DNA from 2 places in the Myroides odoratimimus genome. Region 2 is predicted to be linked to the other one. Evidence: riboswitches for the same ligand, from Rfam matches in the RefSeq annotation. Region 2 holds a riboswitch; the other holds the start of a gene.
What was found. Region 2 has a riboswitch for cobalamin ahead of metE (5-methyltetrahydropteroyltriglutamate--homocysteine S-methyltransferase). Riboswitches for the same ligand answer to the same signal wherever they lie in the genome.
Positions count from the first base shown of each region.

Region 1: it holds a riboswitch for cobalamin, as region 2 does, so the genes downstream of both, E0Z07_RS06755 (TonB-dependent receptor) here and metE (5-methyltetrahydropteroyltriglutamate--homocysteine S-methyltransferase) in region 2, are expected to answer to the same signal.

Region 1 is NZ_CP037427.1:1,467,199-1,475,723, forward strand. Features, by position in the region: gene E0Z07_RS18215 (hypothetical protein) at 1-144, shown strand, start outside; gene tnpC (IS66 family transposase) at 234-1,808, opposite strand; gene tnpB (IS66 family insertion sequence element accessory protein TnpB) at 1,858-2,196, opposite strand; gene tnpA (IS66 family insertion sequence element accessory protein TnpA) at 2,196-2,486, opposite strand; partial or broken gene E0Z07_RS06755 (TonB-dependent receptor) at 2,557-2,910, opposite strand; cobalamin riboswitch at 3,024-3,204, opposite strand; gene E0Z07_RS06760 (MepB family protein) at 3,262-3,702, opposite strand; gene E0Z07_RS06765 (hypothetical protein) at 3,779-4,600, opposite strand; gene E0Z07_RS06770 (outer membrane beta-barrel protein) at 4,853-6,061, shown strand; gene E0Z07_RS06775 (hypothetical protein) at 6,470-6,895, shown strand; gene E0Z07_RS06780 (BlaI/MecI/CopY family transcriptional regulator) at 6,892-7,260, shown strand; gene E0Z07_RS06785 (M56 family metallopeptidase) at 7,263-8,465, shown strand; gene E0Z07_RS06790 (hypothetical protein) at 8,462-8,525, shown strand, end outside.
Region 2 is NZ_CP037427.1:79,870-88,394, forward strand. Features, by position in the region: gene E0Z07_RS00375 (WG repeat-containing protein) at 1-119, opposite strand, end outside; gene E0Z07_RS00380 (NADP-dependent oxidoreductase) at 330-1,280, opposite strand; gene E0Z07_RS00385 (helix-turn-helix domain-containing protein) at 1,360-2,193, shown strand; gene E0Z07_RS00390 (hypothetical protein) at 2,316-2,927, shown strand; gene metE (5-methyltetrahydropteroyltriglutamate--homocysteine S-methyltransferase) at 2,977-5,286, opposite strand; cobalamin riboswitch at 5,465-5,652, opposite strand; gene E0Z07_RS00400 (Lrp/AsnC family transcriptional regulator) at 5,814-6,275, shown strand; gene E0Z07_RS00405 (TolC family protein) at 6,552-7,943, opposite strand; gene E0Z07_RS00410 (efflux RND transporter permease subunit) at 8,038-8,525, opposite strand, start outside.

The sequences.
Region 1 (8,525 bases), 1.4 Mb from region 2:
TTGACTAATTGGATAGAACCAGCCTTGTATTTAGCTGATATATTTATGTCCTTTCCTTTTTGGAAGACAGGTTTTTTAGTTTGTAGATATACAGTAGAAGCAGACGCAAACTCTTTAGCAGATTGGAAGATGGCACTGCGCTGACCATTATATAGTGTTACAGTCTCAATATTATCTAAAGAGAACTTACCTAAGTCGTATGCACCCGAGCAAGTACATCTTGTGAGATATAATTATTCTTCTACAACGTTTGAGTTTAATGTTTTATAGTTATGAGGATATAAATCTGTAATGTTCTTGTGGTTGATAGATTGAATATTTTCTAGAACATATTTAAGCCATTGGTATGGATTAATATCGTGCTTTTTGCAGTTAGCAAAAAACGTATACGCCATAGCCGCCCTTTGAGCTGCATCGTGTGATCCTGCAAAGAGATAGTTTTTACGTCCAATAGCTACTGGTCTAATTACATTTTCAATGAGATTATTGTCTATCTGTAAGTTTCCATCATATAAGTACGCACTAAGATTATCCCATCTAGTTTGTGAGTAAGCAAAAGCTTTACCTATTTGACTTTTAGGAAGTACGAGTTTCATTTGAACAAACATATATTTACCCAGTTCATTGATGATTGGTAAGCTTTGTTCTAATCGAAGTTCTTTAATTTGCTCTGGGGTTAAGTTTTGTTCTTTTGCTTTTCTTTCTACAGCATATAGTTTTTGTATTTCTACAAGTACATGCTGTGCTTTTGTCTTATCATTGTCAAGAGCTCTTTCAAACTCACGACGAGCGTGTGCCCAACAGCCCAGATGAACTACACCAGACTTAGCTCCATAGGCTTTGTATCCGCTATAACCATCGGTTTGCAGATATCCTTTGAAGTTTTCTAATACAGGTAGTGCAGCGCTACCACTACGTGTGGGACTGTAATTGAACATTACGAGTTTGGATATAGGTGCGTGATACACCCAATAATACCCAAGATGAGATTTATCTTTCTTTTTCTCATCTAAGACTTTGATGGTGGTTTCATCAACTTGAAGATATCCTTCATTTTTGATGTCCAGCAGAAGCTTTTCATATAGTGGTTTTAAAGCATCTATACATTGAGCTGCCCAGCCATCTATAGTAGAAGAAGCTATATCGATATTTTCTCTTGAAAAGCGTTGCTTCTGTCTATATAGCGGAAGGTGATCTACGTATTTGTCAACAAGTATTGTAGATAATAATCCTTCAGAAGGTATTCCTTTATCTATAATTCGCTCTGGAAGCAGTGCAATACTGATTTGCGTATTGTCTTTGTCTTTCGTGGCGTATTTATATCGGATGTAACGTTTTATTTTAAAGTAACCTGGAACATAATCTAAGACATCTGTAGTTTCTTTACCAATGCAAATCTTATCAGATAAATCTCCCTCTGGGTAGATTTCTATTTCTTCTACAGGTAAATGATCGGGTAGTTTAGCTCTTCCTGGATGTTTTTTCTTCTGACGAGAATAAGTGATCTCTTGTTTGATTACTTCTTCTTGTTCTTCCAGGACTGCTTGCTGAACCTCTAAAGGTAACTGTGTTTGATTAGGGTCTTCGAAACGCTCGCGTTTTTGTCCAAATTGCATGCGTCGTAAAAGATCTACTAAGCGTTGGAGTTCTTGCTTTTCTTGTTCTAGCTGAGATGTCTTTTGCTCTAACTTAGATGTCTTTTGCTCTAACTTAGTATTTATTTTGTCTTGTTTGGAAATAGTCTTAGACTGCTTTTTTATAAGCGCCAAAAGTTGTTCTTTCGATAAGTTTTCTAAGTCTATTTCCATGAAGTAAAAATACGTCAAAAGCCCAGAATATACAAGGTTTTAACCTGTTTTACTTCAATAAAAAACGCCTTTTTTGGTTACTTTTGATAACCTGGATTCCCTCTATCATCAGTACTAAATCAGTCCAACTTATTTGAGCTTTACTATGCGTGGGAAAAGCAAAAGTTCCTTGTTCTAAGCGCTTGTGGTATAGTACAAAGCCTCCTGCTTCCCAATGCAAGAGCTTCATTTGATTACAGCGTCTATTGATAAATATATAGACACTTCCACTATGAGCTACTTGATTAAGTTCATTCTGGACAAGTCCACAAAGGCTATCAAAACTCTTGCGCATATCACAAGCTTGTCTATACAAATGAAATTGATTAGAACTACTCAAACTAAACATTACACTAAGTTTACTAATGAATATAGTTCACTAAGATTATCCGTTTGTAGACGTAACTTTACACCATTGGGATATACTATCTCATATTCCTGAGTATTGATGACTTGACCTTTTGTTACAGTTATAAAATTATTGTCTAATTGCGTTGACTCTGACTTTGCCTTATACTTAACCACCCAATAACTAAAGGTTGCTAATTTAATTCCGACACTTTCACAGTATCTTGATTGCGTTAATCCACTTGTTTTCCAATCCTCTACATGAGAGTACATTATTTCTTGTTTGCTCATCTCTTTATTATTTCAAGCAAACTTACTACCTTACGTTAGCTTATGAAATATGGGCTTGGTCGGGTGGATACCCTAAGTCTACGATTCCATTCTGCGCATTGCCTACTTGTACCCCGTTATAAAATACTCCTACGTGATGAGTACCCATATTACGAACGTCTACAGTCTTTAGCCCTCCCATACCACCATAATCTTTGATCTTCACTCCTGCGAAGTATCGTAGAGCATCAGCTACGCTATAACTATTAAGGCGTTGAAGTTTAGCTCCGTCTAGTGTCTGTACAGGTATAAGATCTCGAAAGACTTCTTTTTGTATCACGATCTCATTTAGAGCAGTGATACTGTCTTTAGGTGTCTGCGCATATATAGCAGTATTCGCCATACATAACACAGTGGTTAGTACTAGTAATTTTGTTTTTGTCATATTAGTTTTTGGCTAGTTGATTTTGACATTTGGAGTAGATATAAATGCGTCAAAATCATTGTTGCCAATGACTATATCATAGAACGCCTTATGTTTCATCCCCCGAAAACATCAAAACTTATTTTAGAATGGCAGGTATTCTGACTTACTCATAACGAATATCCTTCCCATCTATGCGACAGTGGATAACTAGATTCGTTATTATTTATGAGCTTACAGCAGCGGGTCTGTTTAGGATTTTCACCTAATTCCCTTTTTCATATCACAGTGATAACCAGTCTGATTACAAATATATAAAAAAAGCTTAATGGAAAGTATTTATTCTGTTAATGGTATTTTATTATAGAATCTTTAAAAATTATTCCAAAAAGGCAAGTGAGATTGATAAGTCTTTAAAGCTTGCTTATTCATTTCAGCCTCTAGATTAGGATAGACACGCATTCCTCTTTTGCCTTCTTTTTGTTCGGTAGAGATGATATTAAGTTTAGCTAATTCTTCTTTGGGGTATAGAAAGTACCCTTGTTGAGTAGATATAATAAAATAGTCAAAATCATCTTTAATATGATAAGGAATAGTCTTCCCTTCATAATCACGTTGCCAAATGGCTACGAAATAACCTACCTTTTTAGGTGTTACTTTAGCTTCTCTATATATAAATTTCTTATCATTTAGAGTAAAAGTACAAGCGTTATAATCATTTTTCTCTATACCCCACTGTATATCTGAGATACTAGTAGATATACAGTTTCCTAATATTTTATTTAGTTGTTCTATATAGTAATGAGGTAGCATTTAATGATATTTATCTATCGTTTTATTATGTTTATAAATGATTGGCATTAGAAAATTTAAACTCTTTTATTTCATATTATTTTTCTACTGTAAGTGCTTTATAGTTAAAAAACTCTTCAGTTATATATTCATTGTGATTTATTTTCTTAGTATATGTTGGATAATTATCTTTATTATATTGATATTCCTTGGTCTCTATGGGATAGAAAACACCTTTATATGTCTTTATATTGTTAGAAGGGGTATAGTTATATCTAATAGGAGAAAATGCAGTACGATATTCTAATACTGATAAGTTTAAAGGCATATCCTTAAAGGGATTATATGCTTCATCATATGTAAATTCTTCTCTTGGTAGAGTAGAACCCTCTAATTTGACACTGGTTACATTGCCTTTTGTATCATATAAGTATTCTATATTACTTTTATTTTCTGAAGCTATAGGATATACATAGTAAATTTGATTATTACTGTTCGTTTTGTATTCATAGTTAGAGTTGCTATACTTATTCGAAAGTACTTTAGTTAAGATTCCTTTGTCATTGTATACTAAAGCATCATCTTCTTTGATTTTTCCTAATGAATCTTTTTCTATTAAATGAAGAAGCTTGTTAGAGGTATTATAAGTATAGTTTGTTTCTGACTTATTTAGATAGAATAACTTTTCATATCCTTTCTTCTTAAAATAATCTACAGTATAATGTTTTATTACATTACCATTTTTATTGTATTCAAAAGTTATTTCGGAGATTAAAATATTGTTGTTTTCTGTTGTAATTTTTTTGTAAGATTCTAATACAGTGATTGTTTTGTTGTTTTCAGTTGTATTGTCTGAGGAGCAACTACTTATGCTTATTGCAACTAATAAATAAGTGAAAAAAGTAATATTTCTAATCATAATTTGTAAGTGTTTAGTAAGTCTTAAAGATATACTTTTGTTTGATTACACTTATAGTTAATATGATATCCTCTCGACTTTTTTAATTTATGAATAGAAACAATGAGTAAACTTACTAATCTTATGGAAATTACTACTGTTATTATTTGACAATATAAATAAGTTTGTGTTTTTGTTTGAAAATGTTAATAAGTAATTATTTTATTTTGATTACTTTTAGATTTGTTTAACAATCTATTAAGTGTGTGAATTATGCGTAAACTATTTGTTTTTCTGTTTTTAGCTACTTCTTTAGTAGGGTTTGCTCAGATTAATTTTGAGCCAGGTTATTATGTTGATAATAATGGTAATCGGGTAGAGGGATTGATCAAAAATATTGATTGGATGAATAATCCTACTAGTTTTCTATATAAAGCAGATGAGAATGCTAGAAGTGAGAACATTCTTTTAGCGGATGCTAAAGAGTTCTCTATTCTCAATAAGAGTAAATATGAAAGACATAAAGTTAACGTTGATATTTCAAGTGATAAACTTCAAAATATGACTAGTGATTCTTTACCAATCTACAAGGAAGAAATGGTCTTCTTAAAATTATTAGTAGATGGTAAGGCAAAATTGTATACATACTATAATAATCAGAGTAAATTCTTTTATCAAAAAGAGGATAAAGAGATTATTCCATTAGTATATAAGAAGTATATTAAGGAAAATAGTAAGGTGAGTAAAGAAAATGGAAATATTGCTACTAATGATAGTTATAAACGTCAGTTATGGATGGACGTTAGTTGTAATACTGACTTAAAGAAGAGAATTAAATATTTAGAGTATAAAATTAAACCATTAACGAAGTACTTTCAGGAATATAATAATTGTGAAGGAGATGAAAGACAATTGTTTGAGAAGAAGAAAGACGGCAATAATCTTCATTTAAGTCTGCGTCCACAGGTATCTATTTCTACTTTTGATTTTGATAATAGTGTTAGTAATGAAAGTCATAATTTAGGAAGTAAAGTTGGTTTTGGAGTTGGTGTAGAATTAGAGTATACGCTTCCATTTAATAATAAAAAATGGAGCTTAATAGTAGAACCTACCTTTAAGAATGTGAATTTTAAGGAAAAGGGTGAAGTAGAGATTAAAATGAATTATAATTCTTTTGAACTACCTTTTGGAGTGAGATATTATTTCTTTATTAATGATAAGTCAAGAATATTTATTAATGCTTCTTATCAGTTTAATTTTGCTTCTAGTACAAATATTAAGTTTAGTAAGGCTAACACAGAAGCATATAAAAGTCTGGATGTTAAATCTGCTAATAATGCAGTATTCGGTATTGGTTATAAGTATGATCGATTTATTGTAGAGTATAGAATTAGTACAAAAAGAGATGTATTGAAAGATTATTCATACTGGGATTCATCTTATGGTAATATGTCATTTATTTTGGGATATTCTTTTTTTTAAAAAATGTTGATATATAATGAAATGAACCATCTTATGATGGTTCATTTTTTATTTATACCTCTAGTTCAATTAAAAAGACTTTATGTATTAGAACTTAATCGTGTTCTTTTAGCGTGATACCATCAGCATCTATTTAATAGATATGTACGCTCAGCTTGCACTTTCTTGGAGATTCCTAGGAGATTCCTAGGGGTTTTCTTGCCCAGAAGGTACTTTTGTCGAAGAAAGGTGCAAGAAACCCTCAAGCAATCCCCTAGCAAATCAAATGAAAACGATCATTAGTTTAGAAATAAACACTAATAAGAAATAGATCTTTTATGTACTTATTTTTAAAATAATGATGTGAATATTTGTTTTTCTAAGGAAGTGTTCTATATTTGTAGAACAACATCTACAAATACCAGTGTTATGAAGTATAGTGTATTCATTTTTAGTCTTGTAATAATTGTATCTTTCAGTTCTTGTAAGATTAATCAGAAAGTAGAAGGAGAGAAGGTAGGACGTTGGGTGTTTAAAAGTACAGTCGAGGGAAAGCAGGAGGTACAACGTGGGAAATACGACAATGAGGGTTTTCAGAAAGGGACATGGAGGTATAAGCGAGATGGAAAGCTGTATAAAAAAGAAGTGATACGAGATTCTATAGCTCACACTACTTTTTATCACCCTAATCATAAGGTAGAAGCAATCGGTAAAACGGTATTGGTCAAAACTAATAAAGGTTTACATTATTACTATACAGGATCTTGGTTTATCTATGATATAAGGGGGAGATTAATACAAGTAAAGCATTATAAAAAAGGAATATTAGAACATATTACAACTGTACGAGAATGATAAAACTACCACAAACAGAAGAACAACTAATGGAATATATTTGGGATATGGAGAAGGCATTTACAAAGGATATTATGGAAAAATATCCAGAGCCTAAACCTGCTCAAACAACAGTGGCAACGTTATTAAAAAGATTAGTTGACAAAGGGTTTATTGATTATAAACTTTATGGTAACTCTAGAGAGTACTACCCTTTAATAGCGAAGGACGATTACTTTGAAAAACATCTTAACGTCATGGTAGAGAACTTCTTTGATAACTCTGCTTTGCGTTTTGCTTCTTTTTTTACTAGAAAAAGTAAGATGAGTAAACATGAATTAGAAGAATTAAAAAAAATAGTAGATGAACAGTTAAAAACGAAATAACTATGTTATTATACCTATCCAAAATCACACTCATTCTCATTGCTTCAATAGTGATATATAAGCTTGTACTAGAGAATAGTAAAGCACATCACTTTAAGAGATATTACCTACTAGGGACATTGCTTATAGGACTTTTCTTACCGTTTATTACTGTTTCTACAGATGTGGAGATGGTATCATGGAATCAAACTTTAGAAGAGTTAAACGACGTCATTATGGAAACTCCTAAACAGGAGGTGATGGTTAGTTCTACTATAGATTGGTCTTATGGAATAGGGGTGTTATATCTGATAGGTATAGTATTCTCACTATCTAAGTTAGTTGTCGAAACTATCAAAATTAGAAGGTTAAAACAAGAAGGAACTAGTATAGAGTTCAATGATGTAGCGATAGTTTTATCTAGTCAAATCACAAATGCCTTCTCGTTTAGGAATACTGTTTACTTTCCTATTACAGAAGAAGTGTCAGAAGACAATAAAATATTGCAACATGAGATAGTACACGTACAGCAGAGACATAGCTTAGATATTATCTTGATAGAGATACTAAAAGTGCTCTTTTGGTTTCACCCAATATTCTATTATTATAAGACTTGTATAGCGTTAAACCATGAGTTTTTAGCAGATGACTCGAGCGTTTCTTCACAAGAGGAAGCAGGAGCATATTTACAGTTATTATTAGCTCAGACTTATAAACAGCATGAGTTACAAGTAACGAGCTCTTTCAACTTTAACTTGACAAAGAAGCGATTCATTATGATTACAAAAAACAATAGTCCATGGAGAAATAGAGTAGGGATCAGTTTGTCTTGTATTCTTTTTTTACTAGTGGGTACACTTGCTATTCAAGCCAAGTCAACTAATCAGAAAGTGACGTCAGATACAAGTAGTAGACCGTTCCAAGCGACAGATACGAGAGCTCAATATCCAGGAGGAATGAATAAGTTTATTAATGACTTTCTTCTAAATTTTACAGATCCATATCCCTATTCAGAAGAGAGTGAAGCTAAAGTAGTAATACAGTTTACAGTAGAAATGGATGGGACATTAGAGAATATAGTGGTTTTAAGAGATCCGCTAGGAGTAGGAGAAGAGATCGTAAAGACCTTAAGGACGATGCCAAAATGGCTTCCTGCACAGAAGAATGGAGAAGTAGTAAGCACAGTGTTTACTTTACCAATAACTTTTAAAAGAGCAACACCATGAGACCAATAACAACAGTATTATTATCATTTAAGCTATATGTTACTTGCGTAGTGACTTTAT
Region 2 (8,525 bases):
AGTATTTTAGGTTGATAATCTGGTTTCTCTTCTTTAGGTTTATCATTCTTGTTATTGTCATCATTGCTACAAGAAAATGACAAGAAGCCAATTAATATAAGTAAGGTTATTTTTTTCATAAACGTTTAACGATTATTTGAATAGTTAACAAGGAGAATCAAACAAATTCATCAATCCAAATATATAAAAAATTAACATTATTTAATTATTACACTTAAAAAACAACAATATAACCACACAAAACACTAAATAACAAAACATATAAAAACAAAAAAAGATGATATACTTTATATTTATACCATCTTTTATGTTTGATTATTATATTTATTTTAAGAAATACACACAACTACCTTTCCTACAGTATTCCCACTTTCTATATATAAATGTGCTTTATCCATGTCTTCAAAGTCAAAAACACGACTAATATGAGCTTTTACAATACCTTTTTCTAAGAGATCAGCTATGATTTTCATATCTCTTCCACTCGAATACACACTCATAAAACAACTTCCGTGTAACTGTTTTTCATTAAACAATGCTTCATCTTTCTTTGTATATCCTGATGGCAAAGCTACAAGAGTACCGAACTGCTTAAGTACCTTTACTGATTTCTGAAAATTGTCTCCACCTACTGCCTCTAAGACAAAATCTATATCTGACACTACTTCCTCAAACTTCACACTTCTATAATCAATATACTCATCAGCTCCTAAGTTTAAAACAAAGTCTTTATTCTTCAATGAAGATGTTCCTATCACATAAGCCCCTAAATGCTTAGCAATCTGCACTGCATAATGCCCTACTCCTCCAGATGCGGCATGTATTAGTACCTTATCATTAGGTCTTAGTTTACCATAACTATCAAAAGCCTGCCATGCAGTCAAAGCTGCTAAGGTAGACGCAGCTGCTTCTTCATAAGTAATATTACTAGGTTTTAAAGCGATCTGATTAACGGGCACAGCAATATATTCTGCATAAGCCCTGCCGTGCCCTGGAAAGTTTACCATACCAAAAACAGCATCGTCTACTTTAAACTCTTGTACGTGATCTCCTATTGCTTCTATTACACCTGAAAAGTCCCATCCTAAAATAATAGGAGTAAACTGCTCTACTACTTTAGACATCCCTACTGTACCAGCTCTAGTCAAAGCATCCACTGGATTAATACTAAGTGCTTTCACTTTTACTAATACTTCATCTTTATTTATAAAAGGCATCTCTACCTCTCTGATTTGAAGATTCTCTACTCCTCCAAATTCATTTAACACAATTGCTTTCATATAATTATTACTTTTACACAAAAATAAACTGATTAAACACCATCATACAGGTACATTTTAATCAAATAACAGTATATACATGGCAAGAGAAAATATATATCAACCCTTTGAGGTCTTTTATGAGAAGGTAGATTCTTGTCCTCTACAGAACAGACAATTCAATTTTTTTGAGTTTGTATTTGTGATTTCAGGAGAAGGAACACACACTGTAAATGGCAATAAAAGCAAAATAACTATGGGTGACCTATATCTAATCACTCCAGAAGACAAACACTCTTTTGACCTAACAGCTCAATCAGAGTTTGTCGTTATTCGCGTGAATGATGAATACATCAAGCAATACAATGCTGCTAATATTAATCACTTAGAATGCGTGCTGTACTATGCTACGCATCTACCTACTTCTATTATAACAGATGAGGAAGACAAACATATCATTCACAAAATAGTAGAATGCCTTATACTCAGTATCCAAAATACTAAAACCTGTAATTGCGATTTACAACGTCAGTATATCAATGCTATTATGATTATAGCTACGCGTAATCTAATGAACTATATTCCTGAAAACTTAACCACTAAAGAACAAAAGGTATTAGACATCATAAGTTACATACAACAGAACATCTATGACCTCAAACGATTAACAGCACAGGTTATAGGACAAGAATTTGGTCTAGCACCGTCTTATATAGGTAATTATTTTTTTAATCAATGCGGAGAAACTATGCAGCAGTACATCACTACTTATCGACTAAAACTTATTAAGCAACGTCTATTATTTAGCGATCTTAGAATAGGTGAGATAGCTTCTGAATTTACGTTTACAGATGAGAGTCATGCTAACAAATTCTTTAAGAAACATGAAAGTATGAGTATGTCGGCTTATAGAAAGACACATCAAAAAAGATAATCTTTTTTATATCAGAAATAGTTGTAATTTCATTCTGAATAAGCTTTTCCTTTTTCTATCTCTTAAAAAAGGCTATGCTATTATTCATCAAACCATTACAACGCTTTTTTAAAAAAGACTTTATGAAAAACAAAATCAATTGGCCAAGAGTAGGTATTATCACAAGTACAATTATCTTCTTTATCGTAGCCATAACTTTTGAAATATTTGAGCTAGCTTCTCTTCCTGGTCAGTTCTTTGGTACATTATTAGGAGTTGTAATTACAGCTATTATTACTGTTCTCTTATTACAAGGACAAACTAAAAGTGAAGAGTCTAGAGAACGTCACTTATTAGTATTTGAAAAGAAACAAGAAGTTTTCTTTCAATTCTTGACTCAGCTAAACACGATCTTACAACGAGAATCACTTAGTCCACACTTATCTACAGGTAAGAAAATAGAGAAAGAAGTGAATAACCTACACGATCTGATCTTTGAGTTTGGTTTTCTTCAAATGCATACCTCAGCAGAGACTTTTGATAAAATCTTAGTTCACGTAGGTAATCTAATGACTGAAAGTCATCAGATCAAAATAGCAGAAAACCAATCAATAGAAAAAGTAGAACAATACTACTTAACGCTTACTTCAGATTTCTTTGCTATCGTATCACTACTTAAGCATGAATTATACAATGAATTCTCTCCTCATATAGACAAGGATAAATTAGATAGAATCATTCGTCTATCTTTCTAACTAAAATAATAGAATAAGGCTCTTGTTGATCAACAAGAGCCTTATTCTATTAAATAGCTTCTACTAAACTTTCTTCTCTCAGTTTTTTAGAGACATTCACCATCGCTATAAGCGCTTTTTCAGTCTCTTCCCAATGACGCGTTTTTAATCCACAGTCAGGGTTTACCCATAATTGTTTTGTTGGTATATAGTTTTCTGCCTTTTTAATTAGATACAACATTTCTTCTTCTGTAGGTACACGTGGAGAGTGAATATCATATACTCCTGGTCCAATCTCATTTGGGTATTTAAATGCTGCAAAAGCATCTAATAAATCCATCTGTGAACGAGAACACTCTATCGTAATCACATCTGCATCCATAGCTGCAATATGCTGTATAATATCGTTAAACTCAGAATAACACATATGAGTATGAATCTGTGTCTCATTCTTCACTCCTGAAGCAGAAATTCTAAATGCTCTAACAGCCCAATCCAAATAACTATCCCAGGCTGCTTTACGCAATGGTAAGCCTTCTCTTATTGCAGGTTCATCAATCTGGATGATTTCAATATTAGCACTTTCTAAATCTACTACTTCATCTCTAATTGCTAAAGCTATTTGAGTACAGGTCTCAGACCTAGGAATATCATTTCGTACAAAGGACCACTGTAATATCGTCACTGGACCTGTCAACATTCCTTTTACCTTTTGCTTAGTCAATGATTGTGCATAAGCAGACCAGAATACCGTTAATGGCTTACTGCGATACACATCTCCATAAATAACAGGAGGTTTCACACATCTACTTCCATAACTCTGTACCCAACCATTCTGAGTAAATGTAAATCCTTCTAATTGTTCTCCGAAGTACTCCACCATATCATTGCGTTCAAATTCTCCATGTACTAATACATCTAGACCGATTTCTTCTTGCCATTGTATAGCTCTAGCCGTCTCTTGTTTTAATAAATCTTCATACTGCTGTGCTGTAAGCTCTCCCTTTTTAAACTTAGCTCTCCACTGTCTTACTTCTTTCGTCTGTGGGAACGAACCTATTGTTGTCGTTGGAAATAAAGGCAGGTCTAATGCTTTATGTTGTAAGGGTTGTCTCGTACTAAACGGAGCTTTTCTTTGTGCATCTTGCTCTGTAATTCCTTGTACGCGTCTTTTTACTGCTTCATGATGTATAAGCGTAGATGTACGTTTATCGTGTTGAGCTATTTTATTCTCTTGATAAGCTGATACCCCCTCTCTATCTGCAACACTCGCTAACTTAGCTAAATCTACTACTTCCTGAACCTTTTGTTTAGCAAAAGCGAGCCATTGCTTGATTTCTGTTGTTAATTTCACTTCTCCTTCTAAATCAATAGGGCTGTGAAGTAATGAACACGATGTCGCTATGATGATTTTCTCTTTCCCTCTTCGCTCAATAGCTTTATCTATCAATGTTAATGATTGTTCATAATCGTTCTTCCAAATATTACGACCATCCACTACACCTAGTGACAACTTTAAACTAGACGGAGCCTTATTAAGTATCTCTTCTAGCTGCTCTTCATTACGCACTAGATCAATATGCAATACTTCTACTGGTAATGCCAATGCCAACGAAGCATTATCTTCTAATCCTCCAAAGTAAGTAGCTACAATTACCTTAAGATCTGGAAAAGAAGATTGTATAATATTGTAAAACGATGTGATTGCTTTTTTCTGTTCTTCTGTCAAGTCAAGCACTAGAAAAGGTTCATCAATTTGAATGTATTGAACTCCTTCATCTGTCAGACGTTTTATTATTTCAAGATATACAGGTAACAAACTATCTACTAAGCTTAATACATTGAAATCTTGTTCTTTTGCCTTACCTAATAGCAAATAAGAAACAAGACTTAAGATAACGGGCTTAGTCTCTATACCAATCTTCTTTGCTTCTTTATATTCCTCTACTACCTTTAGTGAAGTTAATTCAAACTGCTGTCCTTTATAAAACTCCGGTACGATATAGTGATAGTTAGTATCAAACCATTTTGTCATTTCCATAGCAGTAATATCAAATCCACCTTTTTGATACCCTCTAGCCATCGCGAAGTATAAATCTAGTAAAGACAGACCTTCATTTGTACGGAGAGGCTGATACCTTTTAGGAATAGCTCCTAAGGTTAAACTCCAATCCAATACCTGATCATAAAATGAAAAGTCATTAGAAGGAATTAATGTAATACCTGCTGTCTTTTGTAATTGCCAATTTTGATGACGAATAGCTTGCGCAACCTGCTCTAACTCTTCTCTTTCAATTTTCTCAGCCCAATACTGTTCATTTGCTTTTTTCAGCTCTCTTTGGCCACCAATACGCGGATAGCCTAATACTTGTGTTTGCATTTTCACAACTTTTTAAAATGGTTAATTAATCACTTAAAAAGTTCTCTCTTCCTAATGCATTACGCGGTAGTGGGGAAACTCTAATAGATAAGGAATAGCTATACAATACTACTTCTATATAACATAGAAACAGCACATCATAGCATCAAACCTGACTATAGCTCTTTACCGCGAAAGCATTGTCAATTCAAAAATGGCAGGTCTCCTGACTTATAACTACACTAATCGCCCTTCCCGATTTTATATCAGTGAGCATAATATGACTAGTATATTCAATGTTACTTACAGTTGCGCGACAGTTCGTGATTCTCACACGATTCCCTTTTAATCTACAGTTAAGTAAAACCTATTTTCGCCTGATGAAGTATTTTAAGAACAATTCATTAATTCTAAACAAAGATACAATTGAAGAATATAAACACATTACATATTCAACAATTAAGAACAAATAACCATAATAATAATTTAAACAGATTTTAATTCTATTATCACTACATTTGGTACCACTAAAACAAAATATTATTCTAATGCATAACCTAGACGAGACAGATTTAAAACTACTTCGAATACTATGTGACAACTCTAATCTGACTACAAAAGAGATTGCTCAACAAGTAAACCTATCTGCTACTCCAGTTTTTGAAAGAATAAAACGACTAGAAAAAGAAGGCTTTATAAAGAAATATATCGCTTTAATAGATGCTGAAAAGCTAAATAAAGGCTTTATTGTATTCTGTAATATTAAACTTAAACAACATGAGCGCCTTATCAATAACAAGTTTGTTGAAGATATTATGCTTATAGATGAAGTTGTTGAATGTTATAATATATCAGGAGATTTTGACTTTATCCTAAAAGTATATGCTAATGATATGAAGCATTACCAAGACTTTGTATTTAATAAATTAGCCATGGTAGATAGTATAGGAAGTACACATAGTTCTTTTGTGATGAGAGAAATTAAGAACACTCACAACATTTCTTTTTAAATATTAAAAGAAATCAATTAAAACAAAAAAGCCACATCTCACGATGTGGCTCTCTCAATTAAAAAGTAGTAAAAAATCGACAAAGATTATTTGTCTAGAAAGACTCAATCTATTGACATAATCCAGTTTTATAAATAGTTTCCAAATTAGCACGATGATTAACTATCTAAAAGTAAAATGCCGACGAACAGATTGAGTCAAGTAATTAATAATCTACTATAAAGATTGTTCTCCCTATAGTATCACTTTCATTACTCTATATATAAATGGAAAAAATTATTCTCTCCAACCTCCTCCTAATGCTTTATAAAGCTTAATAATGGCTTGCCATTCTAATAGCTGATCATTACTATGTGCTAATTGTGCATAAAGGTGTGCTTGTTCTGAAGTCAATACATCTGTATAATTCGTTGATGAATGATACACTAATAACTTCTTTGTATAATCAACAGCTAAGGCTAACTTATCCACTTGTTGTTGTCTCATAGTCAGTTGCTCTCCTGCCATCTCATAAGCATATAGTGCATCAGAGACCTCTTGCCCTGCTACTAACATAGTTTTTTGAAAGTTGTACGCTTTCTCTTGATAACTCGCTTTCGCTATCTCTAACCTCGTTTTGTTTTGTCTTTTATTAAAGATAGGCTGTAATAAGCCCCCTGCTATATTAGCAAACAATCCTGTAGAAGTAAACCAATCTTTAAACTCATAACTAGAGAATCCCGCTCCTCCTGTGATATTTAATGAAGGGTAGAATACTCTCTTAGCCGCATTCACATCTTCAAAATACGCTGCCAACTCATACTCAGCTGCCATCACATCAGGCCTATTCTTTAATAGATGTGCAGGTATCCCTATACTTGGTTCTATTGGTAGTTCTTGTACAGTTAAGTTAGCTCTATCTATTGTACCTACAGGTTTCCCTAATAGAACATTCAATGCATTTTCTACTTCTCTGATTTGGCGTTTCACACCAGGTAGTGTAGCCTCAGCGTCATAGTAGTTAGCTTCACTCTGTACCACAGCCGCACCTGTTACTACACTTGACTCCTTCAACTTTTGCATTGTTTCAACATCTACTTTTCTATTCACTATCGTCTTTTCGATAATAGTTTGTTGTTGATCTAACGCCAATAATTGGTAATAATAATCTGCTATCTGAGCGACTATCTGAGTCTGCACAGCCTTTTGTCCTGCATCAGACTGAAGCATTCTATAGTAAGCAGCACGCTTACTACTCGCTAATTTTCCCCATACATCTATCTCCCAAGAAGTATTAGCGAATACATCATACTGTGTCGCATTCTTTACAAAACCAAACCCCTGAGGATAAGATAATCTTGATCTTTTCACTCCTCCACCTATACTTAAGTCAGGTAAGAACGCAGCTTTAGATTGTTTTAATAACGCCTCTGAAGCATGTAGCCTTTCTATCCCTATCTTTAGGTCTAAGTTATTTTCTATTCCTTCTGTTATTAGCTCTTGTAGCTTTGCATCTTTAAACAAAGTTTGCCAAGGCATCATGCCTATACTTAATGTGTCCCCTTCTTGGGTATTTCGATAAAGCTCTTTTGCAGCAATATCTAAGTGCTGATAACTCTGTGTGGATTGGCATGAGGCCAACATCCCCATAGCCAGAGCACCTATATATATTTTATATGTCCATTTCATGATTCTTCTGATTTATCGCATTGACTTAAGTCATTGTGTAACGTATAAGTGCACCCTTAGATACACTTATACATTTCTCACTTTATAATTACACTTACTCTTGTTCTTCTAATACAGGAGCTCCACTTATTTTCTCTTGTAACGCCTGGAACACAACAAATAATGAAGGAATAACTAATACCCCGATCAGCGTACCAATCAACATTCCTCCTACCGCAGCTGTACCAATTGATTTATTACTCAATGCTCCTGCTCCTGTCGCCATCATCAGTGGTAATAATCCAAATATGAAAGCAAACGAAGTCATCAGAATAGGTCTTAGACGAATACGCGCTCCTTCTATAGCAGCCGCTGCAATAGTCTGACCTGACTGTCGTCTCTGTAGCGCAAACTCTACAATCAGAATAGCATTCTTCGCTAATAAACCAATCAACATAATCAAACTAATCTGTAAGAATATATTATTTTCTATTCCGAATAGCTTAGCGAAGATAAAAGCTCCTGCTAATCCTATCGGTAAAGAGAACAACACTGCCAATGGAAGTATATAACTCTTAAACTGAGCACTTAATAAGAAGTAAA